DNA from 3 places in the Modestobacter sp. SYSU DS0904 genome. Region 2 is predicted to be linked to each of the others. Evidence: predicted binding sites of a transcription regulator. Region 2 holds the regulator's gene; each other region holds the start of a gene.
The links. Region 2 encodes LexA, which represses DNA repair genes until DNA is damaged. Its sites were predicted from a motif close to TCGAACANNTGTTCGA; they were not measured.
Positions count from the first base shown of each region.

Region 1: the regulator LexA is predicted to act here: its motif matches at 6,804-6,819, upstream of ruvC (crossover junction endodeoxyribonuclease RuvC).
Region 3: the regulator LexA is predicted to act here: its motif matches at 3,424-3,439, upstream of dinB (DNA polymerase IV).

Region 1 covers NZ_JBJHAQ010000003.1:128,784-138,371, reverse strand. Annotated here, with positions in the region: gene thrS (threonine--tRNA ligase) at 1-301, shown strand, start outside; gene ACI79U_RS03155 (HIT family protein) at 298-870, shown strand; gene pgsA (phosphatidylinositol phosphate synthase) at 871-1,554, shown strand; gene ACI79U_RS03145 (phosphatidylinositol mannoside acyltransferase) at 1,551-2,507, shown strand; gene ACI79U_RS03140 (glycosyltransferase family 4 protein) at 2,507-3,736, shown strand; gene ACI79U_RS03135 (hypothetical protein) at 3,748-4,296, shown strand; gene pdxS (pyridoxal 5'-phosphate synthase lyase subunit PdxS) at 4,346-5,254, shown strand; gene pdxT (pyridoxal 5'-phosphate synthase glutaminase subunit PdxT) at 5,251-5,931, shown strand; gene ACI79U_RS03120 (YebC/PmpR family DNA-binding transcriptional regulator) at 5,928-6,686, shown strand; gene ruvC (crossover junction endodeoxyribonuclease RuvC) at 6,840-7,409, shown strand; gene ruvA (Holliday junction branch migration protein RuvA) at 7,406-8,041, shown strand; gene ruvB (Holliday junction branch migration DNA helicase RuvB) at 8,043-9,203, shown strand; gene yajC (preprotein translocase subunit YajC) at 9,361-9,588, shown strand, end outside.
Region 2 covers NZ_JBJHAQ010000023.1:11,788-21,375, forward strand. Annotated here, with positions in the region: gene ACI79U_RS14700 (hypothetical protein) at 1-88, shown strand, start outside; gene ACI79U_RS14705 (DUF2795 domain-containing protein) at 231-551, shown strand; gene ACI79U_RS14710 (hypothetical protein) at 684-926, opposite strand; gene ACI79U_RS14715 (vitamin B12-dependent ribonucleotide reductase) at 1,329-4,226, opposite strand; gene nrdR (transcriptional regulator NrdR) at 4,389-4,898, opposite strand; gene ACI79U_RS14725 (LysM peptidoglycan-binding domain-containing protein) at 5,210-5,758, opposite strand; gene lexA (transcriptional repressor LexA) at 6,005-6,838, shown strand; gene ACI79U_RS14735 (hypothetical protein) at 6,914-7,978, opposite strand; gene ACI79U_RS14740 (phosphatase PAP2 family protein) at 7,950-8,687, opposite strand; gene hflX (GTPase HflX) at 8,856-9,588, opposite strand, start outside.
Region 3 covers NZ_JBJHAQ010000047.1:4,951-14,538, reverse strand. Annotated here, with positions in the region: gene ACI79U_RS19645 (alkaline phosphatase family protein) at 1-685, shown strand, start outside; gene ACI79U_RS19640 (sucrase ferredoxin) at 695-1,654, opposite strand; gene ACI79U_RS19635 (cupin domain-containing protein) at 1,635-2,999, opposite strand; gene ACI79U_RS19630 (BatC protein) at 3,002-3,298, opposite strand; gene dinB (DNA polymerase IV) at 3,502-4,776, shown strand; gene ACI79U_RS19620 (DUF3040 domain-containing protein) at 4,931-5,344, shown strand; gene ACI79U_RS19615 (ribose-phosphate diphosphokinase) at 5,459-6,430, opposite strand; gene ACI79U_RS19610 (transglutaminase family protein) at 6,511-8,853, opposite strand; gene ACI79U_RS19605 (hypothetical protein) at 8,850-8,984, opposite strand; gene ACI79U_RS19600 (aminotransferase-like domain-containing protein) at 9,063-9,588, opposite strand, start outside.

The DNA of each region.
Region 1 (9,588 bases), on a different contig from region 2:
TCCCTACCTGACCGACGTGGCGCGGCAGCTGCGCGCGCACGGCATCCGGGTGGAGATCGACGACTCCGACGACCGGATGCAGAAGAAGATCCGCACCGCCAGCAAGCAGAAGGTCCCGTTCGTCCTCATCGCCGGGGCGACCGACGCCGAGGCCGGTGCGGTCTCCTTCCGCTACCGGGACGGCTCGCAGCGCAACGCGGTGCCGGTCGCCGACGCCGTCGAGCAGGTCGTGGCCTGGGTCGCCGCGCGGACCAACGCCGACCCGACCGCGGCCGACGCCGCCGAACCGGCCGCCGGATGACCGACGCGGAGGAGCTGAGGATCCCCGTCGTCAACGACGACGGGGGCCCCTCGGCCGGGTTCGAGCACCTGTGGACGCCGTACCGGATGGCCTACATCCGCGGGGAGAACAAGCCGGTCACCGACGCGGCCGACGAGTGCCCGTTCGACCGGATCCCCGGCCTGGGCGACGAGGAGGGGCTCGTCGTCGCCCGCGGGGAGACCGTCTACGCCGTGCTCAACCTGTACCCGTACAACGCCGGGCACCTGATGGTCGTCCCGTACCGGCACGTGCCCGACTACACCGACCTCACCGACGCCGAGGTCGCCGAGCTGGGCGCGTTCACCCAGACGGCGATGCGCGTGGTGCGGTCGGTCAGCGGCGCCCACGGGTTCAACGTCGGGATGAACCAGGGCGGGATCGCCGGCGCCGGCATCGCCGACCACCTGCACCAGCACGTCGTCCCGCGCTGGGGCGGGGACACCAACTTCATGCCGGTGATCGGGCTCACCCGGGTGCTGCCGCAGGTGCTCACCGAGACCCGTCGGCTGCTGGCCGAGGCCTGGCCGGCCGCCGGGACGGGGGCCTGAGTGCTCGGGGTCAACCTGCGCCCGGCCGTCGCCCGCTTCTGGGCGCCGGTGGTGCGCGGGCTCGTGCGGGCCGGGGTGACCGCCGACGCGGTCACCGCCACCGGCACGCTCGGCGCGGTCGCCGCGGCGGTCTTCCTGATCGGCAACGGCTGGCTGTTCTGGGGCGCGGCCACGGTCACCGTCTTCGTCCTGCTCGACATGCTCGACGGGGCGCTGGCCCGCGCCCGCGGCGGCGGGTCGGTGTTCGGTGCGGTGCTGGACTCCACCGGCGACCGCGCGGCCGACGCGGCCATCTTCGCCGGCCTGGTGTGGTGGTTCTCCGGTGCCGGTGACAACCGGCTGCTGGTGCTGCTCGCGCTGGTCTGCCTGGTCCTCGGCATCCTCACCTCCTACATCAAGGCCCGGGCCGAGGGTGTCGGCCTGACCTGCGACGTCGGTGTCGTCGAGCGCACCGAGCGGCTGATCCTGGTCCTGGTGGGCACCGGCTTCACCGGCCTGGGCATCCCGTACGCGCTGCACGTCGCGCTCTGGGTGCTGCTGGCCGGCAGCGCGGTCACCGTGGCCCAGCGCTTCGCCGCGGTGTACCGGCAGTCCCGTGGCCGGCCGCTGCCGGCTGCACCCCGGCCGGCGCCGGACCCCGCGCCGGCCGCCGACCCGGCCCCGTCCACCGACCCGGCGCCGTGACCCCCGGCCGCCGACCCGACCGCCTACCCGACCGCCTGGACACCCTGCGCGACCGGCTGACCGACGGCGGGTACGCGGCGGGCTGGCGGGCCGTCCGGCTGCTGCCCGGGCCGGTGGCGGCGGCGGCCTTCGGGGCCGGCGGGTCCTGGGCCGCGACCCGCAACGGGCGGGGGGTGCGCCAGCTGCGCGCCAACCTGCGGGTGGTCACCGGGCTGGACGGTGCCGACCTGGACGAGCTCACCCGCCGGGCGATGCGCTCCTACGCGCGCTACTGGCAGGAGGCCTTCCGGCTGCCGACGATGGGCACGGCGCGGGTGCTCGCCGGGGCCACCATGGACGGACGGGAACACCTGGAGAAGGTGCGGGCCGACGGACGCGGTGCGGTCATCGCGCTGCCGCACAGCGGCAACTGGGACGTGGCGGGGGTGTGGCTGGTCGACTGGCTGGGTGGTCCCTTCGTCACGGTCGCCGAGCGGCTGCGGCCGGAGTCGCTGTACCGGCGGTTCGTCGACTACCGGGAAGGGCTGGGCATGCGGATCCTGCCGCTGACCGGTGGCGAGCGGCCGGCGTCGGCGGTGCTGCGCGAGTGGCTCTCCGCCGGCGGCACCACCTGCCTGCTGGTCGACCGCGACCTCTCCGGCGACGGCGTGCCGGTCGACTTCTTCGGCCGGCCCACGACCATGCCCGGCGGCCCCGCGCTGCTCGCGGCCCGGACCGGAGCGGCCCTGCTGCCGGCGGTCTGCCAGTTCGACGGCGCCGGCTGGCGCTTCGTCGTCCACCCCGAGGTGCCGGTCGCCGGACCGGGCCGGCTGCGGGACCGGGTGGGCGCCGCCATGCAGCAGGTCGCCACCGCCTTCGCCGGCACCATCGCCGAGCAGCCCGAGGACTGGCACGTGCTCGGCCGCATCTGGCCCGACGTCGGCCCCGACCCGGTCGAGGCCGGGGGTCGCTGATGCGCATCGGCATGGTGTGCCCGTACCAGTGGGACGTCCCCGGCGGGGTCCAGTACCACGTGCGCGACCTCGCCGACACGCTCCGTGCGCTGGGCCACCACGTCGAGGTGCTCACCCCCGCCGAGCACGAGGAGAACCTGCCGGCCGAGCACGTCACCTGGGCCGGGCGCGCGGTGGCGATCCCGTACAACGGCTCGATGGCCAGCGTCCAGTTCGGGCTGGTCTCCGCCGCCCGGGCGCGCCGGTGGCTGCGGGAAGGGGCGTTCGACGTCGTGCACGTGCACGAGCCGGCGTCGGTGTCGCTGTCGCTGCTGGTCTGCATGATCGCGCGGGGGCCGATCGTGGCCACCTTCCACGCCGCGTCGACCCGGTCCCGGGTGCTGGCCGCCCTGGGCCCGTGGGCCCGACCCTGGCTGGAGCGGATCAACGGCCGGATCGCCGTCTCCGACTTCGCCCGCCGGCTCCAGGTCGAGCACCTGGGCGGCGACGCCGTGGTCATCCCGAACGGGGTGCACGTGCCGGCGTTCGCCGAGGGTCCGCCGCTGCCCGGCCACCGGCGCGGTGCGGGCGGCCCCACGATCGGTTTCCTGGGCCGCTACGACGAGCCCCGCAAGGGGCTGCCGGTGCTGCTGGAGGCGATGCGGACCGTGGTGGCGACCCACCCCGGGGCCCGGCTGCTGATCGCCGGCCGCGGCGACCCGGAGGAGCTCACCGGGCTGGTGGGGGAGGAGCTCCGTCCGCACGTCACGCTGCTCGGGGAGCTCGACGAGCCGGGCAAGGCCGCCTTCCTCCGGTCGATCGACGTGTACTGCGCGCCGAACCTGATGGGGGAGTCCTTCGGCGTCATCCTGCTCGAGGCGATGGCCGCGGGTGCGCCGGTCGTCGCCAGCGACCTCGACGCCTTCGCCCGGGTGCTCGACGACGGGGCCGCCGGGGTGCTGGTCCGCCGCGGCGACGCCGCCGCACTGGCCGCGGCGCTCACCGGGCTGCTGGCCGACCCGGTGCGCCGCGGCGACCTGCAGGCCGCCGGCCGCCGGGTCGTCGCCGGCTACGACTGGTCGGTCGTCGCCCAGCGGATCCTCGCGGTCTACGAGACGGTCGCGCTCCCCGGCGGGGCACCGGTCACCGCCTCGACCGAGGACGACGCGGCGCTGCTCGGGCACGTGCCCGGCTCGGCCGCTGCGCGCGTCGCGCCGCCGGGGCCCTTCCGCCGCCGGGTGCGCCGCTAGCCTGGACCCCGATGACCACCGCCACCTGGCTGCTGCTCGCCGTCGCTGTGCTGGCGGCGGCCCTGCTGGGCTGGGCGTTCTGGACGCTGACCCGGCTGCGGCGGCTGGCCGGCCGGGTGCGCCGGGCGGGCGAGGTGCTCGACGCCGCGCTGGTGCGACGGGCGGAGCTGGCGGCGGCGGTGGCCCGGGAGCGGGCCGACGAGCTCGGGCCCGAGCTGGCCACCGCGCTGGCGGCGGCCGCGGCGGGGGCCCGTGCACCCGCGGCCGGCGACCGCGAGGCCGCGGAGAACCGGCTGGGCGGGCTGCTGCGCCGGGTCCCGCCCGGGGCGCGCCCCCCGGAGCTGCAGGACGTCGGGATGCGGGTGGGCCTGGCCCGCCGGTTCTACAACGACGCCGTCCGGGACACCCTGGTGCTCCGCACCGGCCGGCCCGCCCGGGTGCTGCGGCTGCACACCGCCCGGCCGCTGCCCCGCTACTTCGACATCGACGACGGCCTGGACGCGGTGCTCACCGGCCCCGGCGCCGGGGCGGCCTCCGGCGCCGGGCGGACGGTCGGCTGACCCGCCGTACGCTGGGCCGTCCGCGCCCGACGACCTGTGAGGCCACCCCGTGTCCCTGACCGACCCCCAGCACCAGCCCAGCACCGGCACCGACCGGGTCAAGCGCGGCATGGCCGAGCAGCTCAAGGGCGGCGTCATCATGGACGTCGTCACCCCCGAGCAGGCCAGGATCGCCGAGGACGCCGGCGCCGTCGCCGTCATGGCGCTCGAGCGGGTGCCCGCCGACATCCGCGCCCAGGGCGGCATCGCCCGGATGAGCGACCCGGACATGGTCCAGGGGATCATCGACGCGGTGTCCATCCCGGTGATGGCCAAGGCGCGGATCGGGCACTTCGTCGAGGCGCAGGTGCTGCAGAGCCTGGGCGTCGACTACATCGACGAGTCCGAGGTGCTCACCCCGGCCGACGAGGCGCACCACATCGACAAGCACGCGTTCACCGTGCCGTTCGTCTGCGGCGCGACCGACCTGGGCGAGGCGCTGCGCCGGCTCGCCGAGGGCGCGGCGATGATCCGCTCCAAGGGCGAGGCCGGCACCGGCAACGTCGTGGAGGCCACCCGGCACATGCGCGCGCTGCGCGCCGGGATCAAGCGGCTGGGCACCCTGGACGAGACCGAGCTGTTCGTGGCGGCCAAGGAGCTGCGCGCCCCGCACGACCTGGTCGTCGAGGTCGCCCGCACCGGGAAGCTGCCGGTCGTGCTGTTCACCGCCGGCGGCATCGCCACCCCGGCCGACGCGGCGATGATGATGCAGCTGGGCGCCGAGGGCGTCTTCGTCGGCTCGGGCATCTTCAAGTCCGGTGACCCGGCGCAGCGCGCCGCGGCGATCGTGCAGGCCACCACGTTCTCCGACGACCCCGACGTGATCGCCAAGGTCTCCCGCGGCCTGGGCGAGCCGATGGTCGGCATCAACGTCAGCACGCTGCCGGTCTCCGAGCGGTTCGCCACCCGCGGCTGGTGAGCGCCGCGCGGACGGCGGACGTCACCGTCGGTGTGCTCGCGCTGCAGGGCGACGTCCGGGAGCACCTGGCGGCGCTGACCGCCGCCGGGGCCCGGGCGGTGACCGTCCGCCGCCCCGAGGAGCTGGCCGCCGTCGACGGGCTGGTGCTGCCCGGCGGGGAGTCGACGACGATGGCGAACCTGGCCCAGCGGTTCGGGCTGCTCGAGCCGCTGCGGGACGCCGTCCGCGCCGGGCTGCCCACCTACGGCTCCTGTGCCGGGATGATCCTGCTCGCCGACCGGGTGCTGGACGCCCCCGCGGGGCAGCAGACCGTCGGCGGGCTCGACGTCACCGTGCGCCGCAACGCCTTCGGCCGGCAGGTCGACTCGTTCGAGGACGAGGTGGAGATCGACGGCGTCGACGGGGGGCCGGTGCACGCCGTCTTCATCCGGGCGCCGTGGGTCGAGCAGGCCGGGGACGGCGTCGAGGTCCTCGGCCGGGTCGTGGGCGGACCGGCCGACGGTAAGATCGTCGCCGTCCGCCAGGGATCCCTGGTGGCCACCAGCTTCCACCCCGAGCTCACCGGCGACATCCGGGTGCACGCGCGCTTCGTGGAGCTGGTGCGGGCAGCCCGTGCCCGGGACCGGAGTTCCGACGGCGCCATCGCAGGCGCCGGCAGTGGAGGAGGCAAGTCGTGAGCGGCCATTCCAAGTGGGCGACGACCAAGCACAAGAAGGCCGGGATCGACGCCAAGCGCGGCAAGCTCTTCGCCAAGCTGATCAAGAACATCGAGGTGGCGGCCCGCACCGGCGGCGGTGACCCGGCGGGCAACCCGACGCTCTTCGACGCCATCCAGAAGGCGAAGAAGAGCTCGGTGCCCAACGACAACATCGACCGGGCGGTCAAGCGCGGGTCCGGTGCCGAGGCCGGTGGCGTCGACTACCAGGGCATCACCTACGAGGGCTACGCCGCGGCCGGGGTCGCCGTGCTCATCGAGTGCCTCACCGACAACAAGAACCGGTCGGCGATGGAGGTGCGCACCGCGATGACCCGCAACGGCGGCACCATGGCCGACCCGGGCTCGGTCTCCTACCTGTTCTCCCGCAAGGGCGTCGTCGTCGTGCCGGCCGCCGGCCACACCGAGGACGACGTGCTGCTGGCCGTGCTCGACGCCGGGGCCGAGGAGGTCCGCGACCTCGGCGACACCTTCGAGGTGGTCAGCGAGCCCGGCGACATGGTGGCCGTGCGCACCGCCCTGCAGGAGGCCGGCATCGAGTACGACTCCGCCGACATGGGCTTCGTGCCCAGCGTCCAGGTGGAGCTCGACGTCGACGGCGCGGCCAAGGTCTTCAAGCTGATCGACGCGCTGGAGGACCTCGACGACGTGCAGAACGTCTACGCCAACTACGACGTCTCCGACGAGGTCATGGAGCAGGTCACCGCCGACGCCTGATGAAGGACCCCCTCGCCCCCCACGCTTCGCAAGCTCAGCGCGGGACCCTGCGAGGGGGCCGACGGCTGGGTGCGTGTCGTGCTCGGCTCACGGGCCGTTCCCGATTAGCGTTCAGCATCGAACACCTGTTCGTGCGATCGTGGGGGAGTGGGCATGCGCGTGCTCGGCATCGACCCGGGCCTCACCCGGTGCGGCTGGGGTGTGGTCGAGGGGCGACCCGGTGCCCGGCCCACCGCGCTGGGGGTGGGCGTCGTCCGGACGTCCCCCGACCTGGACCTGGAACTCCGGCTGCTGGAGGTGCACACCGCCGTGACCGCCCTGCTGCGTGAGCACCGGCCGGTGGCCGTCGCCATCGAGCGCGTCTTCACCCAGAACAACAAGGGGACGGCGACCGGCACCGCCCAGGCCGCCGGGGTGGCCGCCCTCGCCGCGGCCCAGGCCGGCGTGCCCGTCGCCTGGCACACGCCCAGCGAGGTCAAGGCCGCCATCTCCGGCAACGGCCGCGCCGACAAGGACCAGGTGACCCTGATGGTCACCCGGGTGCTCGGGCTGGCCAGCCCGCCCAAGCCGGCCGACGCCGCCGACGCGCTCGCGCTGGCGATCTGCCACACCTGGCGCGCCCCGGCGCAGCAGCGGCTGCGCACCGCGGCGCTCGCCGGGGGCATCGGCGCGCCGCTGCCCGGCGCCCGCACCCTGCCGCGCTGGACGGGGGTGTCCCGGTGATCGCCTCGGTCAACGGCCGGGTCGCGGCCGTCTCGCCCGACGGCGCGGTCGTCGAGGTGGGCGGGGTCGGGCTCTCCGTGCAGTGCACCCCCGGCACCATCGCGCGGCTCCAGGTGGGTGAGCAGGCCCGGCTGTCGACCAGCCTCGTCGTCCGGGAGGACTCGCTCACCCTCTACGGCTTCGCCGACGACGACGAGCGCCAGCTGTTCGAGCTGCTGCAGACCGCCAACGGCGTGGGGCCCCGGCTGGCCCAGGCCGTGCTGGCGATCCACCCGCCTCGCGAGGTGCGCCGCGCGGTCTCGATGGGCGACCTCAAGGCGCTGATGCAGGTGCCGGGGATCGGCAAGAAGGGCGCCGAGCGGCTGGTGCTGGAGCTGCGCGACCGGCTCGGCACGACCACCGTGGACACCCAGCTCGACGGCCCGCTGCCCGCCGGGCTGGCGCCGGTCACCCCGGTCGCCCCGTGGCGGGACCAGCTCACCGCAGCGCTCGTCGGGCTGGGCTGGTCCGGCCGCGAGGCCGAGACGGCGCTGACCGCGCTGGAGCCGGTCGCCGAGGAGCAGCAGGCCGCCGGTGGCGTCCAGGTCGCCGTGCTGCTGCGCCAGGCACTGCAGTTCCTGGGCCGGGCGTGACGTGACGGGCTCGCCGTTCGACCGGTCGCTGACCGGGGAGGCCGCCGAGGGGTACGGCCGGGACTTCTCGGTCGAGGACTCGTCGTTGTCGGGTGCCGCGGGGGACGAGGAGCGGGTCGTCGAGTCGGCCCTGCGCCCGCACTCGCTGGCCGACTTCATCGGCCAGCCGAAGGTGGCCCGCCAGCTCGACCTGGTCCTGGAGGGCGCCAAGCGCCGCGGTCGCCCGCCGGACCACGTGCTGCTCTCCGGCCCGCCCGGGCTGGGCAAGACCAGCCTCGCGCTGATCATCGGCTCGGAGCTGGGTACGGCGGTGAAGATCACCAGCGGGCCGGCGATCGAGCGGTCCGGTGACCTGGCCGCGATGCTGTCCAACCTCGCCCACGGCGACGTGCTGTTCATCGACGAGATCCACCGCATCGCCCGCCCGGCCGAGGAACTGCTGTACATGGCGATGGAGGACTTCCGGGTCGACGTCGTCGTCGGCAAGGGCCCCGGCGCGACCGCTATCCCGCTGGAGATCAACCCGTTCACCCTCGTCGGCGCCACCACCCGGGCCGGCCTGCTCACCGGCCCGCTGCGCGACCGGTTCGGCTTCGTCGGGCAGATGGAGTTCTACGAGACCGCCGACCTGCAGCGGGTGCTCACCCGCAGCGCCGACCTGCTCGGGGTGGCGCTCACCGACGACGGCTCGGCGGAGATCGCCGGCCGCTCGCGGGGCACCCCGCGGATCGCCAACCGGCTGCTGCGCCGGGTGCGTGACTTCGCCGAGGTGCGCGCCGACGGCCGGATCACCCGCGACGTCGCCCGGGCGGCGCTGGCCCTCTACGACGTCGACGAGCTGGGCCTGGACCGGTTGGACCGGGCCGTCCTCGATGCGCTGGTGACCAAGTTCGGCGGGGGCCCGGTGGGGGTGGCCACCCTGGCGGTCTCCGTGGGCGAGGAGCCGCACACCGTCGAGGAGGTCTGCGAGCCCTTCCTGGTGCGTGCGGGGCTGCTCGCCCGCACGCCGCGCGGGCGGGTGGCCACCGAGGCGGCCTTCCGGCACCTGGGGCACCCGGTGCCTCGTGGGGGCATCGCGCTCGGTGGGACCGCTGCGCCCAGTGGGGGCAGCGGGGACCCGACATCGGACGGGGCGTCGTCACAGACCCTCTTCGACGCCTAGACTCCTCAGCGCTGGCGCGCAACCCGGTCCTGCCGGCCCACGCGCCTCGCCCCGGGGCCACTCCGTGTGTGGGAGTGCGCCGGCGCCGATGCACCCGAGCGGCCCTCCCGGGCCGCACCGACCGCGCGACCTGCCGCGGTAGAGAGGCTCACCAGTCGTGGAACAGCTCTTCCCGTTCGTCCTGCTCGCCCTGGCGTTCGTCCTGCTCATCGTGCTGCCGGCCCGGCAGCGCAAGAAGATGCAGGCCAACGCCAAGGCCCTGCAGGAGTCGCTGACGGTCGGCACGCCGGTCATGCTGACCAGCGGCATCCACGGCACGGTGGCCGGCCTCGGTGACGGCACCGTCGACCTCGAGGTCGCCCCCGGCGTCGTCGTGACCGTCGCG
Region 2 (9,588 bases):
GCACCGGATCCCCAGCGTGCTGACCGTCGCCGCCTCCTCCGTGGGCCACCCCGTCGAGCTGCTCGTCGGCGCCGCCCACGCGGGCTGACCCGCAACGCCCCACCCCTCCCGAGCTCCGCGGCGTCTTGCTGCCGGTGGACCGGCTCCCGGGCGTACCGGGACCGCGCCCGGGTACGCCCGGGAGACCGCGACCCCGGCACGGGGCGACCTCGACGAAGGGAGATGGCAGCGTGGCTCAGCAGGTGACCCAGGACGAGGTGCTGCGGCATCTGGGCGACGTCGACTACCCCGCCGGCAAGGACGACCTGGTGGCCGCCGCCCAGCAGAAGGGCGCCACCGAGGAGGTACTGCGGGCGATCCGGGCGATCCCGCCGGTCGACTACCGCAACGAGGGCGAGGTCGTGTCGTCGCTGCGGGTGGACGAGGGCCCCGGCCCGGTGCCCGGGCAGGCCGCCGAGCAGGCCCGCTACGACAGCAAGCCGGGCATCGCGCAGCCATCCCGCGACCCGCAGCAGGACCGGGTGACCGGAGAGGCCCGCACGACCGAGTAGGACAGGCCGGACCCACAGGGCCGAACGGACTGCTACGTAGCGGTCCGGGCGGCCCTGTCGGCTACCCGGGTGCTCGTCGGCTACCCGCAACGCTGGCTCACGCGCGGCGCCCGCTCAGGTGCCGTGCCCCGCTCAGGTGCCGCGGGGTGCCAGCTCGTAGACCGGTCCGAGCTCGGTCCGGCTCGGGTCGGGGGTCTCGTGCACCAGGCTGGGCTCGCTGTTCATCAGCCGGTGCAGCACCGCGCGGGTCTCCTCCGCATCGAGGTCGGCCCGTCTGGCGATGTCCTGCAGATGCGGCGCCGAGTTGGTGTCCTCCAGCTCGGCCACCGCCTGGTACACCGTGGCGTCGTTCCCGGACAGGTCCTCCACGCGCATGGACGTCCTCCTCGAGGTTGCTGCCTGAACGCCTCGGCCGTACCCGGTTGCCGCGCCGGGAACCGGGTCGGTTGGGCGCTCACGCCACCGGGCTGACGCGCGCAGCAGGCTGCGGCTGAGCCGCCGTCCGCGATCAGCGGACCGTCGCCCGCCAGGTACCGGGTTCGGTGGAGACCGAGCTGAAGCCGGTACCGGGCAGAGATGGCTCCCACAATGGGAACCGCCCCGGCCCTCTGACGAGGGCCGGGGCGGCGACGAGAGCCGGGCGGCTCGAGCTACTGGGCGAGGTCCCGCGGGTCGCTGGCCCTGACACGAGACGTCACCGCAGGCCGCAGTGACGTTCCCGGCCCGCTCGCCGGGACATCCCGCGAGATTCCGCAGGACATCCGGCGAGCGTCGTCATCAGCTGCAGCCGCTGGTGGAGCCGCAGCCCTCGCAGACGTAGCAGCTGCCGGCGGGGCGCATCTTCGTGCCGCAGGTCATGCACAGCGGTGCGTCGGTCGCAGTGCCGGTGACCAGCTCCAGCAGCTCGGCCGAGGAGTGGGCCTCCTTGATCGCCTGCTTCGGCGACTCCTTGACGACCTGCTCCGTCTCGGCCTTCGCCGGGGCCTCGGTGGGCACCGAACCGCGCATCGCCTCGACGTCGACCTCGTCCTCCTCGGCCACCTGCGGGGTGGCGGCGGAGGTGTCGTAGCCGGCGACCTGGGCAGCCCGCTCCTCGGCGCTGAAGATGCCGAGGTTCGACCGCTTGTCCACCGGCAGGTGGTCCAGCGCCAGGCGACGGAAGATGTAGTCCATCACCGACTGGGCGATGCGGATGTCCGGGTCGTCGGTCATGCCGGCCGGCTCGAAGCGCATGTTGGTGAACTTCTGGATGTAGGTCTCCAGCGGCACACCGTGCTGCAGCGCGATCGAGATGCCGATCGAGAAGGCGTCCATCACCCCGGCCAGGGTCGAGCCCTGCTTGCCGAGCTTCAGGAAGACCTCACCGAGGCTGCCGTCCTCGTACATGCCCGCGGTCATGTAGCCCTCGGCGCCGGCGACGCTGAACGACGTCGTCATGCTGGTGCGCTTCTTCGGCAGCCGCTTGCGCACCGGGTGCGCCAGCGCGGTGGCGGCGGGCGCGGTCTCCGCGACCGCGACCTCGGCCTTGGTGCCGTCGTTCTTGCCCTTGCCACCGGACAGCGGCTGGCCGACCTTGCAGTTGTCGCGGTAGATGGCCAGCGCCTTGATGCCCATCTTCCAGCCCTGGAAGTAGATGTCCGCGACCTCTTCGATGGTCGCCGACTCGGGCATGTTGACCGTCTTGCTGATCGCGCCGGAGATGAACGGCTGCACCGCGGCCATCATCCGGACGTGGCCCATCGGGGAGATGGCACGCTCGCCCATCGCGCAGTCGAAGACCTCGTAGTGCTCCGGCCGCAGGCTCGGGGCGTCGACGACGTGGCCGTGCTCGGCGATGTACTCGACGATCGCCTCGACCTGCTCCTCCTGGTAGCCCAGGCTCTTCAGCGCCCGCGGCACCGTCTGGTTGACGATCTGCATGGAGCCGCCGCCGACCAGCTTCTTGAACTTGACCAGCGAGAAGTCCGGCTCGATGCCGGTCGTGTCGCAGTCCATCATGAAGCCGATGGTCCCGGTGGGGGCCAGCACCGAGGCCTGCGCGTTGCGCCAGCCGTTCTCGGTACCGATGGCCAGGCAGTCCTGCCACTGCTGGGTGGCGACCTTGAGCACGTCGGCGTCGTCGGCGCCGACCGGGCGGATCGCGTCGTTCGCGGCGGCGTGCTTGCGCATGACCCGGGCGTGGGCCTCGGCGTTGCGGGCGTAGCCGTCGTAGGCGCCGACGACACCGGCCAGCTCGGCCGAACGGCGGTAGGCGGTGCCGGTCATCAGCGAGGTGATCGCCGCGGCCAGGGTCTGCCCGCCGCGGGAGTCGTAGGCGTGGCCGGTGGCCATCAGCATCGCGCCGAGGTTGGCGTAGCCGATGCCCAGCTGCCGGTAGGCCCGGGTGGTCTCACCGATCGGGTCGGTCGGGAAGTCGGCGAAGCAGATCGAGATGTCCATCGCGGTGATGATCAGCTCGACGGCCTTGACGAAGTTCTTCGAGTCGAACGTGCCGTCGCCGGAGAGGAACTTCATGAGGTTCAGCGACGCCAGGTTGCACGAGCTGTTGTCCAGGCTCATGTACTCCGAGCAGGGGTTGGACGCGTTGATCCGCCCGGTCTCGGGGTTGGTGTGCCAGTCGTTGATCGTGTCGTCGTACTGGATGCCCGGGTCGGCGCACTCCCAGGCCGCCTTGGTGACCTTGCCGAAAAGCTCACGGGCGTCGACGGTCTCGATGACCGAGCCGTCGCCGCGGGCCCGCAGACCGAACTCGGTGCCCTCCTCGACCGCGCGCATGAACTCGTCGTTGACCCGGACCGAGTTGTTGGCGTTCTGGTACTGGACGCTGGTGATGTCCTTGCCGCCGAGGTCCATGTCGTACCCGGCGTCGCGCAGCGCGCGGATCTTGTCCTCCTCGCGCGCCTTGGTCTCGATGAACTCCTCGATGTCGGGGTGGTCGATGTCGAGGACGACCATCTTCGCCGCGCGGCGGGTGGCGCCACCGGACTTGATGGTGCCCGCGGAGGCGTCGGCACCACGCATGAAGGAGACCGGGCCGGAGGCGGTGCCACCGGAGGAGAGCAGCTCCTTGGAGGAGCGGATCCGGGAGAGGTTCAGGCCGGCGCCGGAGCCGCCCTTGAAGATCAGGCCCTCTTCCCGGTACCAGTTCAGGATCGAGTCCATCGTGTCGTCGACCGCGAGGATGAAGCAGGCGCTGACCTGCTGCGGCGAGGCGGTGCCGACGTTGAACCAGACGGGCGAGTTGAAGCTGAACACCTGGTGCAGCAGCATCCAGGTGAGCTCGTGCTCGAAGATCTCGGCGTCGCCCTCGGAGGCGAAGTAGTCGTGCTCACGGCCGGCCGCGCCGTAGGTCAGCACGACCCGGTCGATCAGCTGGCGGAGGCTCGTCTCGCGCTGCGCGCTGCCGACCGCGCCACGGAAGTACTTGGTGGTGACGATGTTGGTGGCGTTGATGCTCCACTCGGACGGGAACTCGACGCCCCGCTGCTCGAAGTTGATCGAGCCGTCCCGCCAGTTGGTCATGACGACGTCGCGCCGCTCCCAGACGACCTCGTCGTAGGGGTGCACGCCGGCGGTGGTGAAGACGCGCTTGACCTTCAGGCCCTTGCCCCGGGTGGGCGCCTTCGGGCTGCGGCGGTTCCGGGTGGTGGCGAGGCGGTCGGCTGTCTCGGTCATCGTGCGAGGGCTCCCTGTTGTCGAGCTCTGGTGTCGAGCTGAGCGGCGGTGCGGGTGGAGCGGCTGGGGAAGCCGGCGGGTGCCGGAGCCGGGTGGTGCGGTGCGGTCTCCTCGTCGAGACCTGTGTAGTCGAGGGGTGTGACAGTTCTGGGGCCGGCGGGCTCAGGACCCGGCGGGCGCGCCCGGCGGTCCGTCGTCGCCGGCGGGTGACCCACCGGCGCGGGCGTTCACGGCGGCGCGCAGCTCGGCGATCTCCTTCTCGAAGTCCGCGGCCGAGCTGAAGCTCCGGTAGACGCTGGCGAAGCGCAGGTACGCGACCTCGTCCAGGTCGCGCAGCGGACCCAGGATCGCCAGGCCCACCTCGTGGCTGGGGATCTCGGCGCAACCGGTGGCCCGGACGGCGTCCTCCACCTGCTGGGCCAGCAGCGCCAGCTGGTGCTCGTCGACGGGCCGACCCTGGCATGCGCGCCGGACACCGGCGATCACCTTCCCGCGGGCGAACGGCTCGCTGACGCCGCTGCGCTTCACCACGGCGAGCACGGCCTCCTCGACGGTGGTGAACCGCCGTCCGCAGCCGGGGCACGAACGCCGCCGGCGGGTGGTCGCGCCCTCATCGGTCTCCCGGGAGTCGATGACGCGGCTGTCGGGGTTGTGGCAGAAGGGGCAACGCATTGCCGGTCCACCTCCTCCCGAGGTGTCGCGGCCGGGATCACCGCGGTGCTGTGACACCGTGGGACACCCGGCCCGTGGACCGTTCCTGTGGACTGCTCGGGGGACATCCGGTGGATGCGCCGGGGAGAACGTGTGGAACGGCTGTGGACGACTTACATCCGTGTAAGCACTAGATGTTGTGGTGGAACCGTACGGCCACCCCTACTGGTGTGCAAGCCCTGCCGCGCGTGTCGTGTTCCGCACCTGACCCGCCTGCCGCTCGAGCACCCATCCGCCCCATCCCGAGGTCCCTCGGGAGGCCGAGGCGCAGGTCAGGGCAGCTCGAGCACCTGGCCGGGCTGCAGCACCACGTCGTCCAGGCCGTTGTGGTCGAGGATCGCGTCGACCACCGCGCGCCGGTCCTCGTCCGGCGCCACGTTCCCGGCGATCGACCACAGGGTGTCGCCGGGCTGGACCACGACCGTGCTGGCGCCGGCCAGCCGCAGCGCGGGCTCGGCGTCGACGACGACCGCGAGCGTGCCCGCCGCCACCACCAGACCGATCGCCACCGAGAGCGCCGCCACCACGCGCCGGCCACGGCGGGTGAGCCGCAGCGGCAGCGGCTCCTCGCGCTGCCCCGGGGGGAGCGAGGCGGCGGTGCGAGCGGGCCAGCAGCCACCACCCCGGACCAGCCGCACGTCCGCGACCCCGGAGGAGGCCACCGGCCGCCCGCCCGGACGCACCGACGGGCGCCGCCCCAGGCGGGGCCCGACCTCTCCCCCGGGCACCCACCCGGCCGCGGGCGGCGGCACCAGGCGCAGGGACGGGCGGGACGGCGCGGGCGCGGCGGCGCTCCCACTCCGGGACTCGGCGATGACCATCGGTGCACTCCTTCCGACGGACGCCCCCTCGGGCACCGTCTCGAACGCCTGTTCGATTCGAACGTCTGTGCGATGTCTACCGCATCCCACCGACAGGAGGACTCCGACACGGCGCGGATTCGAACAGGTGTTTGAACAGACGCGCTGGAGCCGCTACCGTGCGGAGGGAGACCACGACGGCGCCCGCCCCCCTCCCGGGGGCGACGCCACCGGGCAGCTGCGTGCGCAGCCGGACGAGGAGGACAGATGGCGGTCGACGGCCGGACGGCGGACGAGCGCAAGGAGTCCAGTCGGCAGGGGTCCAGTCGGCGCAAGCGCGCGGCCGGGCCGGCTGCGGCGGAGTCCGCGGAGAGCACCGGCGGTGCGGCCGTCCGCGAGTTCCCCGACCGCGGGGAGGCCGGCGACGGGCTGACCCAGCGGCAGCGCCGGGTGCTCGAGGTCATCCGCGACTCCATCGAGCGCCGGGGCTACCCGCCCTCGGTCCGCGAGATCGGCGAGGCGGTCGGCCTCTCCTCCGCCTCCTCGGTCGCCCACCAGCTGTCGGTGCTGCAGCGCAAGGGCTGGTTGCGCCGCGACCCGAACCGGCCGCGCGCGCTGGACGTGCGACTGCCGGGTGAGCAGGGGACGACGGTCGGCACCGGCGCCGGGGTCGAGGGGCTCGCCGCGGCCGGTTCCGCCAGCGGCGTCGACGAGGCGGGCGTTCCGGCGCCCACCTACGTGCCGCTGGTCGGCCGCATCGCCGCAGGTGGCCCGGTGCTGGCGGAGCAGGCGGTCGAGGAGGTCTTCCCGCTGCCCCGCGAGCTGGTCGGCGAGGGGACGCTCTTCATGCTCAAGGTCGCCGGCGACTCGATGATCGAGGCCGCGATCTGCGACGGCGACTGGGTCGTGGTCCGCCAGCAGCCCACCGCCGAGAACGGCGAGATCGTCGCGGCGATGATCGACGGCGAGGCGACCGTCAAGACCTACAAGCGACGCGACGGCCACGTGTGGCTGCTGCCGCACAACCCGGCCTACGCACCGATCCCCGGCGACGACGCGACCGTCCTCGGCCGGGTCGTGACGGTGCTGCGCCGGGTCTGACCCCGGCATCCGGCCGGCGGCGGGACGGGCGCGCCCCTCCCGCCACCGGCCGGGTCACTCCCGCCGGCGGCCGGGTCACTCCCGCCGGCGGCGGACCTTCCCGCCGATCCAGACGAACACGGTGGCGACACCGGCCGCGATGATGCCGGCCGTGACCGGGGGCACTCCCCGGGCCGCGGTCACCAGCTCGCCGGCCGGCCCGGCGCTGGGCGCCGCCTCGGCCAGGCTGCCTGGAGCCGGTTCACCGGGCACGGGGACCAGTGCCACCTGCGCAGGCAGCCCCTCACTGACGACCAGCAGGTCACGGTTGTTCGCCGCGAAGGCGATCGCCTCGCCCTGCGGGGACTCCGGGAGCGCGATCCGGACCGGCGCGCCGGAGAGGGCACCGGCCACATCGGAACCGGTCAGCGTCCAGACGTAGGCGTCGGTGTACGTGCGCAGCGCGATCCGCTGGCCGTCGGCCGAGACCGCTCCCCCGGTCACCAGCAACTGCCCCGCCCGGCCGACCGGCCCGCCCGGCGTGCCGGTCAGGGTGAAGCCCAGCCCGACCACCCGGGTCATCGACACCGTGGCGCCGTCGGCGAGCGGCGCATCGGGGCGGTACACACCGGAGGAGCCGAGCACCTCCTTGGTGACGAGGTAGGGCGTGCCGTCGGGGGCCAGCAGGAGCGCCTCGGCGTCGTGGGCCCCGTCGGGGTAGGTCAGCCTGGTCAGCGTGGTGCTGCCGTCGGGGCGCAGCCCGATCAGCGCGACGGTCTCCCGGGCGGCGTTGTTGTCCCCGATGTCGGCCAGCCACAACGTGCCGTCCGCGCCCAGGGCCAGGTCCTCGGGGTCGTAGGGGTCGACGCTCCCCGACCGGACCTCGGCGACGGCGCACGCGGCGTCCAGGATGAACACCTCGGCCCGGTCGCCGCCGTCGTTCATCGCCAGCAGCGTCTCCCCCGCGCTGGCCAGGCCGGAGATCTCCGGCAGCCGCGGGTCGGTGATGGTGCAGCGCGTGCTCGGCGCGGCCCCCTCGGCGAGCGCCGCAGACGCCGGCAAGAACGCGAGCAGGACCGCCACCGGCACGGCGAGGAGCGCCCCGTCCGCCAGGCAACGGCGGCCGGCGCGGCTACGCGTGCGGCCGGCCCACTCTGGCACGGACCCAGCGTGACACCACGAATGCGTCGAGTGCATGAACCACGCCCAAGAGGACGATGCCGACGGCCGCTCCCACGACTGCATCGGTGACCCAGTGGAAGTTCAACGCCACCATGGCCACTCCTGTCGCCAACGGCCCCAGCACGCTGAGCAGCCAGGCCGCGCGCTGCAGCCGGGCGGGCAGGCCGTACTGGACGACCTGCCAGCGGGCCACCCCCCACATCAGCACGGCGTTGGCCACGTGCCCGGACGGGTAGCTCTCGCCGCCCCGGTGGAAGTAGGAGCCCGGATAGGCCGGGGCCGTGCGCCCGGTGCCCCACTTGAACGCGTAGACCGCCACGGTGAGCAGCACCAGGGCCAGCAGCACACGGACCAGCGGGGCCGCCGTGCGGTGGCGCCAGAACAGCCAGCCCACCAGCGCGCTGAGCACCAGCAGGATGGTGACCCGCCCGCCGGCCTGGGTGAACACCCACACCGGCCAGTAGGCGGCGGAGTCGCGCAGACCCCAGGACCCGACCTGCTCGGAGACCGCCACGTCCAGCCGTTCCAGCCGGCCACCGGCGAGCAGGTCGACGGTGACGCCGGCCGCGACGAGCGCGGAGACGAGCACCAGCCACCACGGCGGCCGGCCGACGCCGACCACCGGCCGGGCCGGGGAGCCGGGGCCACCGGCGGCGCTCCCCGTCACCCGCACCGCTCCGCTCGCCACGGCGTCACGGTACCGGCACCGTGACCTGGCCGTGACCGTCCCGGCAGCGCACTGCGCGGCGCGACCGGACGAGGTCGCGCCGCGCAGTGCTGGGCCGTGATCCCGGGGCCGCCCGACGACGTCCGCCGACCGGCCACCCGGGAGGACGGTGCCACCGGGTCCCGGTGGTCAGCCGCCGGCGACGGGGGTGTCGAACCCGTCGAGCGCCGCGGCGAGGCCGTCGTCGACCCGGGCGGTGAGCCGGGTGCCGTCCGCCTCGTGGCGCTCCTCGAGCACCTCGCCGTCCCGGTGCACCCGGGCGACCAGGTCACCCCGGTCGTAGGGCACCAGGACGTCGACGTCGATGTGCGGGTGCGGGAGCCGCTGAGCGATCACGTCGCGCAGCGCCTCGATGCCCTCACCGGTGCGGGCCGAGACCCAGGCCGCACCGGGCAGCGCCTGACGCAGCGCGAGGACGTCGTCCTCGCTCATCGCGTCCACCTTGTTGACCACGATCAGCTCGGGCACCGCCCGGGCGTCGATCTCCTGCAGCACGATGTGCACCGCGTCGATCTGGCCCAGCGGGTCGGGGTCGGCGCCGTCGACCACGTGCAGCAGCAGGTCGGCGGCGGCGACCTCCTCCAGCGTCGACCGGAAGGCGTCGACGAGCTGGTGGGGCAGGTGGCGCACGAAACCGACGGTGTCGGTCATCGTGAACTCACGGCCCTCCGGGGTCTGCGCCCGGCGGACCGTCGGGTCCAGGGTGGCGAACAGCGAGTCCTGGACCAGCACGCCGGCGTCGGTGAGCTGGTTGAGCAGGCTGGACTTGCCGGCGTTGGTGTAGCCGGCGATCGCCACGCTGGGCGTGGCGTTCCGGTCGCGGGAGTTGCGCTGGGTGGTGCGCGCGGTCGCCATGCCGGCG
Region 3 (9,588 bases), on a different contig from region 2:
GCACTCCTTCGCCGGCTCCGGGCTCACCCGGGCGGCCTACCGGGGGGCGGACTACACACCGGCCTACAGCCCCGGCGACCTGGTGGCGCTGGTGCACGGGGCGCTCGCCGCCGGGGAGCCCAGCCTGGTCTACGCCTACACCGCCGAGCTCGACCTCACCGGGCACGTCCGCGGGGTCGACTCACCCAGCTGGCGGGCCCAGCTCGCCGTCGTCGACGGGGTGGTGGAGCAGCTGGCCGCCGGTCTGCCCGACGACGCCGTCCTGCTGGTCACCGCCGACCACGGCATGGTCGACGTCCCCGGTGACACCCGGCTCGACGTCACCGAGGAGCCGGCGCTCACCGACGGCGTCCGGCTGCTCACCGGCGAGCCGCGGGCCCGCTACGTGCACACCGAGCCCGGCGCCGCCGACGACGTGCTGACCACCTGGCGGGAGGTGCTCGGCGAGCGCGCCTGGGTGGCCGGCCGGGAGGAGGCCGCCGCTGCCGGGGTGTTCGGCCCGGTCGACCCGGCGGTCATCGAGCGCATCGGCGACGTCGTCGTCCTCGCCCGGGGCACCTGGGCGTTCCCCGCCGGGGCGACCGAGCCCCCGCACGCCGCGCTGTTGGCCGCCTACCACGGCTCGCTCACCTCGGCGGAGCTGGCGATCCCGCTGCTGGCCGCCCGCGGGCGCGCGCTGCGCTGAGCCGCGCGGTCAGGCGGGGCCGGCCGGGGCGGGCGCCTGCAGCGAGAGCGGGTGCCAGGTGCGCCAGTGCACCGGCCGCAGCGCCCGGCAGGTGGTCAGCGCGGCCACCGCCGAACGGCGGCTCTCGATGGTGACCAGCACGTCGCCGTCCGGCGCGCCCAGCGTCACCGCCCAGCGCTCCACCCCCTCGCCCGGGGAGGGCAGGTGGGTCATGCGCACCAGCGGCAGGTCGCCGACGCCGAGCAACCCGAGCTCGGCCCGGGCGTGCTGCTGGGCGGCCTGCACCGGCGGCGCCCAGCCCGACCGGCCGCGCAGCCACGGCAGCGCCACCTCGCCGCGGGCGTGGGCGGCCACCAGCTCGACGCCGTCGGCGGGCACCTGCCCGTAGACGTGCCCGGTGGGCAGCACCAGCACGTTGGCGGCGAACCGGTCCCCGCCGAGGTGGCTGGTCTCCCAGACCTCCGCCGCCCCCGCGGCGGTCAGGCCCTGGGTGAGCGGCCGGCCCCGGACAGCGCAGCACGCATCGTGCGAGCCGTGGGCGCACACCAGGTACGTGGGGACGTCGGTCGGCTCCCCGACCGAGCCGTCCCAGGGCACCTCCAGCAGTTCGGCGTCGGTCTCCCGGGTCGCCCACCACACCGTCTCCACCCCCGGGGTGGTGTCGGCCAGCGCCCACCGGCGGCCGGTGTCGGCCAGCCGCCCGCCGGGCCGGCGCACCAGCTGCACGCGGACGCCGGCCTCGCGGGCCCGGGCCGCCAGCTGCGGGGCCACCACCTGGTCGAACCGGGACTCCAGCAGCGCGTCGCGCCCCCAGGGCCCGGGCTGCTCCACCAGCAGCCAGCGCCGGGCCGGTGGCGCGGTGGCCGTCGGTGCGTCGCCGCGCAGCAGCGCCTGCACCGAGCAGCGGGCGTCGTCGAGCCGGCCGGCCGGACGGGGGGCGGCGGGCTGCTCACCCACCGACGACGCCATGCCCCCCATCGTGCCCGGTGGCGCGCGCGGGCGCCCCGGCCCGGGCATCGGGGACGACCGCGATCGACTCGGTCACCAGCCGGCGGGCCAGGGTGAGCTGGTCGGCGGGGTCCAGCCCGGGCAGGTCGCCGACCTTGAGCTCGCCTGCGGCCAGCAGCGCGGCCAGCGCGGGGTGGGTGCTCGCCGGCAGGTCGTGGGTGCGCCGGCCGGCGACCAGCGCCACCCGGTCGCCCACCGGCTCGCGCAGCTGGGCCCGCAGCAGGGGGCGCACCCGCAGCACCGTGTCGCCGTCCAGCGCCGCCACGGCGGCCGACTGGGCCAGCGGCGAGACCGGCGCCGGACGCACCTGCGCCCAGGTGCGGGCGCGCAGCGCGTCGGCGACGGCGGCCGGGTCGACGGTGTCGAGCCAGCGGTGCAGACCGGCCAGCACCGCGGTGACGTCGTCGGCGGTCGCCCCGGGGTCGGCCAGGTCGACGCCGAGGGGGAGCGAGCCGCGCAGCGCGGGGTCGTCGGCGGCGAGGGTGCGCACCAGGTCCAGCGCCGACTCGACCGCGCCCCACCGGGTCACGGGGTGGATCCCGATGGTCAGGTGGGCGCTGATCTCGCCGAGCGCGACCGCGGAGTGCAGCCAGCCGCGGGGCAGGTAGAGGGCGTCGCCGGGACGCAGCACGGCGTCGATCACCGGGGGGCGCTCGGCCGCGGCGGCCACCTCGGTGGCGCGGTCGGTCCAGGGGTGGGTGCGCAGCGGGTCGGTGACCACCGGCTCGTGGATGGTCCAGTGCTTCTCCCCGGCGACCTGAAGCACGAAGACGTCGTGCACGTCGTAGTGCGGGGAGAACCCGCGCGAGGACGGCGGGGTGACGTAGGCGTTGACCTGGGTGGGGTGGCCGAGGTCGGCGGCGAGCTGGCCGGCGAAGGCGATCAGCGGCGGCCAGAGCCGGTGCAGGCCCTGCAGCACAACGGTGGACCCGTCGGCGAACAGCCGCAGCACCGCGTCGGAGGAGACCTGGTCGGCCACCTCGGCGCCGGCGCCCTGGGGGCTGGTGAAGCGCTTCGGGTCGACGACCGCGCCGTCCTTGGCGATCCGCAGGAACGGGGTGCGCAGGCCGCGGGTGCTCAGCAGCTCGTCGACCGTGTCGAGGCTGAGCAGGTCGGTGAAGGTGCCGCCGAGCTCGGCGGCGGTGGAGAGCAGCGGGCGGCGCGACCAGTGCTCGGCGGCGAACGTCCCGGGGTCGACCGCGATGCAGCGGCGCAGCGCGGGACGGGTACCGCCCTCCGCCCAGGGGCGGGCGCCGCCCTCCACGGGGGAGGACGGCGCCCGGTCCTGCAGTTCAGGGTCGGGCACGGTCAGGCCGAGCCGTCCGCGCCGCCGTCGTGCACGCCCGCGGCGCCGCCGTCCGCGGCACCCGAGTCGGCCGGGCCCTCGGCGCCGCTGTCGGCACCGCCGTCCGCGCCGCCGTCGGCACCGCCGTCCGCGCCGCCGTCGGCGCCGCCGTCGGCGCCACCATCGGCACCGCCGTCGTGACCCGCGCCACCGTCGGCACCGCCGTCCGCGCCGCCGTCGTGCTGGCCAGGCGTGCCCTCACCGGCTCCGGAGTCGGCCGGGCCCTCGGTGCTGGTCATGTCCTCGTCGTCGAGCGCCATGGCTCCTCCGATCGTCGAGTCGCGGCCGTCGGTCGACGGCCCCGGGCCAGTTCTACCGCGAAGATCGACTCGCCACACCTGGAGCGGCGGGCCCACCGGGCGGGCGCCGGTTACGATCCCTTCGTTCGAACGCCTGTTCGACGGTCGCGGGGAAGGCGGCCGTCGAGCGGGTGCCGGGGTGTGCGCGGGGAGAGGTGTCACGAGTGTCCGATCGGGCTGCCGGCTGCACGGTGCTGCACGTCGACATGGACGCCTTCTTCGCCAGCGTGGAGGTGCGCCGGCACCCCGAGCTGGCCGGCACGCCGGTGATCGTCGGCGGGGCCGGCAACCGCGGGGTGGTCACCTCGGCCACCTACGAGGCACGGGCGTACGGGGTGCACAGCGCCATGCCGACGTCCCGGGCGCTGCGGCTGTGCCCGACCGCCACCGTGCTCCCCGGCGACCTGGCCCTCTACGCCGAGGTCTCCCGCTCGGTGATGGCGCTGTTCCGGTCGATCACCCCGCTGGTCGAGCCGCTGAGCCTGGACGAGGCGTTCCTGGACGTCTCCGGCGCGGGCCGGCGGCTGGGCGACCCGGTGGCGATCGGGGAGCACCTCCGCGCCCGGGTCCACGACGAGCAGGGCATCACCTGCTCGGTGGGGGTGGCCGGGAGCAAGTTCGTCGCCAAGCTCGCCTCCACCCGGTCCAAGCCCGACGGGCTGCTGGTGGTCCGCCCGGCCGAGGTCATGGAGTTCCTGCACCCCCTCCCGGTCGGGGCGCTGTGGGGCGTCGGCGCCAAGACCGAGGAGGTGCTGCTGCGGCTGGGGCTGCGCACCGTCGGTGACCTGGCGCACGTGCCGGCGCGCACCCTGCAGCGCGCGGTGGGGCAGGCGGCCGGGGCGCACCTGCACGAGCTGGCCTGGGGGCGTGACCCCCGCCGGGTGGTGCCCGACGAGCCCGACCGGTCCACCGGGGCCGAGGAGACCTTCGGCACCGACGTCGACGACCCCGCGGTGGTCCACCGGGAGCTGCTGCACCTGGCCGAGCGGACGGCGGGGCGGCTGCGCTCGACCGGGCACCTGACCCGCACCGTCACCCTCAAGGTGCGCTTCGCCGACTTCACCACGATCACCCGGTCGCGCACGCTGGAGGTCCCCACCGACGTCGGGCAGGAGCTCTACGACACCGCCCGGGCGCTGTTCGACGCCCTCGGGCTCGACCGGGCCCGGATCCGGCTGGTGGGCGTGCGGGCCGAGCGGCTGGTGGCCGCCGACGCGACCGCTCGACAGCTGGAGCTCGGTGCCCGCGAGCACGGCCGGCGGGACGCCGAGCTGGCCGCCGACCGGGCCGCCCGGCGTTTCGGCGCCGGCGCCGTCCGCCCGGCGACCCTGCTCGGCCGCACCCGCGCGCCCGGCGAGCGGCCGGCCCCACGCCGGGCGGCGCCGGGGGGAGGGGCGCGGGGGGAGGGGGCGCGGCAGCCTCCGGGGGCGCCCCGCTGACCCCTCCGGGCCCACCCCGGGAGGCGGATCACCGCCCTCCCGGGTGTGTCGGGAGCCGCTCGCCTTTCGCACCCCGCAAACGGCTCGTATCCTCGGAACCACCACGGCGGACTGTCGCCAGTGGGTTGTGTACTGCGCACCTGGAGGTGTCGACGTGCCGCTCTCCGAGCACGAGCAGCGTCTGCTGGAGCAGATCGAGCGCGCCCTCGTCGACGACGATCCGAAGTTCGCCTCGACCGTTCGTACCGGTGACCGCCGGCAGAAGGCCCGCCGCAAGGTCCAGCTGGGCGCTCTGCTCGTCGTCGTCGGCCTGGCCGTCATGGTCAGCGGTGTGGCGCTGCCCAATGTCATCGTCGGCGTCCTGGGCTCCCTCATCGCCTTCGGCGGAGCCGCTCTCGGCGTGCTGAACTACAAGGCCGCCACGGGCGCCGTCGAGGCCGGTCCGGCCCCGACCGGTTCCCGGGGCGCCACGGCCGCCAGCGGCAAGCCCGGCAAGCCCGGGAAGTCCGCTCGTCAGCCGCTGAAGAACCGTCTCGAGGAGCGCTTCCGCCGCCGCTACGACCAGTAGCCGTCGCAGCGGACCCCCCGACGTCCAGCGCAGCCGCCGTCCCCCGGGACGGCGGCTGCGTTGACTCCGGTGCCGGTCGGCCAGCGGCCGTGCGGTGTCCGCTGGGCGGCGGGGTCAGCTGGTCGGGAGCACGGTGTTGGTCGGGAGCACGGTGTCGAACAGCGCGCTGACCGACTCGCCGTCGTGGATGCGCTGCACCGCCTGGGCCAGCGCCGGCGCGACCGACAGCACGGTCAGCTTCGCCGACTCCCCGGCGGGTACCGGCACGGTGTTGGTGCAGACGATCTCCAGCACGTCCGGCTGGGCGCCGATCCGCTCCAGCGCCCCCGCGGCGAACAACCCGTGCGTGCACGCCACCCGGATCGACCGGGCCCCGGCGTCCCGCAGCCGGTCGATCAGCTCCAGCACGGTGCTGCCCTTGGCGATCTCGTCGTCGAGCACGATCACGTCCCGGCCGGCGACGTCGCCGATCACCGCGCTGATGCTCACCCGGTCGTCGGCGAACCGCTGCTTGGCTCCGGCGGCCACCGGTACGCCGAGCCGGCGGGCGAACGCCGCTGCCTCCTTGGCGTTGCCCAGGTCCGGTGAGACCACCGTGGTGCGGGACAGGTCCAGGGACCGGAAGTGGTCGGCCAGCTCCCGCAGGGCGTGCAGGTGGTCGACCGGCACGCTGAAGAACCCGTGCACCTGCGGGGAGTGCAGCGTCATCGCCAGCACCCGGCTCGCGCCGGCGGCCACCAGCAGGTCGGCGATCAGCCGGCCGCCGATCGAGATCCGTGGCGCGTCCTTCTTGTCCGACCGGGCGTAGGCGTAGTGCGGCATGACCACGGTGATCCGGGCCGCGGACGCCCCGCGCGCGGCGTCGATCATCAGCAGCAGCTCGACCAGGTTCTCCTGCACCGGCGTCACCAGCGGCTGCACCAGGAAGACGTCGCGCTCCCGGCAGTTGGCCTGCAGCTGCACCTCGAGGCAGTCGTTGGCGAACCGGGTCAGCCGCACCGGCTGCAGCGGCACACCCAGCTGGGCGCACATCTCCTCGGCCAGCTCGGGATGGGCACTGCCGGCGAAGACGGCGATCTCGCGCACGAGGCACTCCGGGGGTGGGGGTGGGCCGGCGAGCCCGCCGGCCGGGACGACGGTAGCGAGCGCCCGCGCCGGCCGACCGGTCAGGCCGAGCGGGGGCGGCGCGGGCCGCGGTCGGCCACCCAGCGACCGGCGTCGGCCAGGGTGGACGCCGGCCAGACCGTCGCCGCCATCCGCTGCCGCCGTCCCACGCTGTGCACCAGTGCCTGCCGCACGGTGCCCAGTGCGGCGCGCAGCTCGGGGTCGGCCGCCCCGGCCGCGGGGGGCCCGTAGACGGCCCGTTCCTCGGCCAGGGTCAGCACCCGCAGGGCCTCGACCGTGCCGGCGCCCGCCCCGTCCCGGTCCGTCCCGCCGGGGCCGGCCACCTGCTCGGTGACCTGCCGGGCCAGCTGCCGGGTCGTGGCGGTACCGGTCACCGGCACCCCCAGGTCGGTGGCGGTGGCCAGCAGCTCGTCCCACAGCGCCGCCGGCCGGCCGTCCGCCAGCCGGGCCAGCCGCTGGCGGTGGCGGGCCAGCCCCGGCAACGCTGCCAGCGCCGCCACCAGCAGCAGGCCGGCCACGCCCGCCAGCCAGGGTGCCCGCGACGGTGCCGCTGCCTCGGCCGTGGGCAGCGGCACGTACTGGTCGTCCCGGTCCAGCTCGGCGGTCGGCCCGGCCGGGACCGGCAGCGGCGCGTTCGGCGCGGCCGGGGCGGTGCGCTGCTCGGCCACCGCGTCGGCCCGCGGCGCCCACGGCAGCTCCGCCGCGCGGTCGGCCTCGATCGGCGTCGGGTCGAAGGGGATCCAGCCCTGCCCGGGGAAGTAGGCCTCCACCCAGGCGTGCGCGTCGTGGCTGGTGATCACCCGGGCGCCGTTAGGCTGCTCCGCACCGCGGGTGTAGCCGAGCACCACCCGCGACGGCACGCCCGCGGCGCGGACCAGCACCGCCATCGCCCCGGCGTACTGCTCGCAGTAGCCGCGCTTGCGCTCCAGGAAGTCGGCGAGGTCGTCCCCGGAGGTGCCCGGCTGGGTGGAGAGGCTGTAGACGAACCCGTTGCCCCGGTCGGTCAGGTGGCCGAGCACCGCCCGCACCCGCTCGTAGGGGGACTGGTCCGGTGAGGTCAGCTGGGTGACCAGGGCGGTGACGCTCGGGTCCAGCTCGGGCAGCTCGAGGTAGCGGTCGATGCCGTCGCTGCCGGGCTCGGCCGCCGGTGCCGCCGCCAGGTCGGCCACCCTCGGCTCCGGCCGGTCGGCGGTGACCACGTAGCTGAGGCCCGCGGTGGTGGTGCCCCGGCCGAAGACGGTGCGCCCGGCGCGGTCGAACCGCCAGGCGCCGTCGTCGTCGCCGGCCACGTCCACCGCCTGCGGCGCGTAGGGCACCGGGAGGAACTGGTCGTCGTGGCCGACGGCGGAGATCCGCGCGGTCACCTGCTGGCTGGCCACGCCGTCGGGCAGCGGCGCGAGCGAGGCGTCGCCGGCGACGGAGCGCTGGCTGTCGGCGTTGCTCCGCTGCCACCCCTCCGCGGTGAACCGGTCGAGCACCACCGAGCGCAGGTACCCCAGGTCGCCGTCGGCCCGCACGCTGAGCAGGTCGACCGGCTCGGGGCGGCTGAGCTGCCCGCGCATCTCGGCCACCGGGTCCAGCGCGGTGCCGGTGCCGTTGCCGCCGGTGCCGTACCGCGCGGCCAGCGAGCCCTCGCCGAGCGTGGGCACGACGGCCGACAGCAGCACCCCGAGGACCAGCGCGACCGCGCCGGTGCGCAGGGCCGGCACGGTGCCGGTGCCCAGCGGTGAGCCGCTGCCCGCCCGCGTGCCGGTGGTCAGCCGGGCGCGCTGGTCGGCCCACAGCAGCAGGGCGAACCCGATGGCCGGGCCGAGGAACGCGACGAGTGCGACGTCGCCGGTGATCGTGCTGACCGGCACGCAGTAGAGGACCAGCAGCCCCAGGCCGCCCAGCGCCGGCTGCCGGGCCGGGACGGCGAGCAGGTCGACGGCGAGGGCGACCAGCGCCACGAAGACGGCGGTGAGCGCGACCAGCCCGGTCAGCGGCAGCGCCGGCGTCGCCTGCTCGCGGATCTCCTCGGTGCCGTCGGCGAGCAGGCCGGCCAGCTCCTGCACGCTGGCCGTGGTCGGCACCACCCCGGCCCACGCCCCGTCCGGCGCGAAGACGACGGTGAGCGCGGCCAGCACCAGGGCCAGCTGGCCCAGTGGCACCAGCGGTCGCACCCGGCGGGCCACCGGGTCGGGCAGCCGCCCGGCCCCGGCGCGCAGCGCCACCCCACCCAGCCCCACCGTGAGGACGACGAGCAGCACCGGGGGCAGCCAGCCCGGGGTGGCGAACACCGGCGCGAGCGCCAGGCTGCCCAGCGCGACGGCGACCGTGGCGGCCAGCGCGGTGCCCGGCCCCTCGGGGGCCGCGGCGGGGGCCGACGGCGCGGGGCGGGTCATGCCGGCACCTGCGCGGCCGGGGCGCCCAGGGAGCGCCACAGCTGGTCGACGCCGGCGTCGGCCCGGGCCAGGGCGACCCGCCAGCCGGCCGCGGCGAGCAGCTCGGCGGCCCGCTCCTGCTGGGCGCACACCTGGGCGCGGGGGGGGGGGGGGGGGGGGGGGGGGGGGCGGGCCCCCGCCCCCCCCCCCCCCCCCCCCCCCCACGGTGCTCAGGAGCGGGCGGCCTCGACGGCCGCGGCCAGGCGGCGCACGCCCTCGTCGACGTCGCCGGGCTGGACGGCGGAGAAGGCCAGCCGGAACGCGTTCTCCCCGCCCTCGAGCAGGAAGTCGGTGCCCGGCACGATCGCCACCCCGCGGGCGGCCGCCTCGGCCGAGATCCGGGCGACGTCGTGGCCCTCGCCGGCCGGCAGCGACACCCACAGGAAGTAGCCGCCCTCGGGGCGGCGGAAGGTGGCCTGCGGCAGGTGGGTGCGCAGCGCCTGGTCCAGCAGCCCGACCCGCTCGGCGAGCGCGTTCTTCACCGTCTCCAGCGCACCGGCGTAGCGCGGCCCGGTGACGAACTGGAAGACCGTGCCCTGGGCGACCATGTTCGGCGCGATGTAGGTGTTGGTGGCCCGCACCCGGATCCGGTCGATCAGCGCCGGCGGCCCGACCAGGTACCCCACCCGGATGCCCGGGCAGACGGTCTTGGAGAACGAGCAGGCGTAGACCACGTGGGTGCTGTCGGCGCCGCCG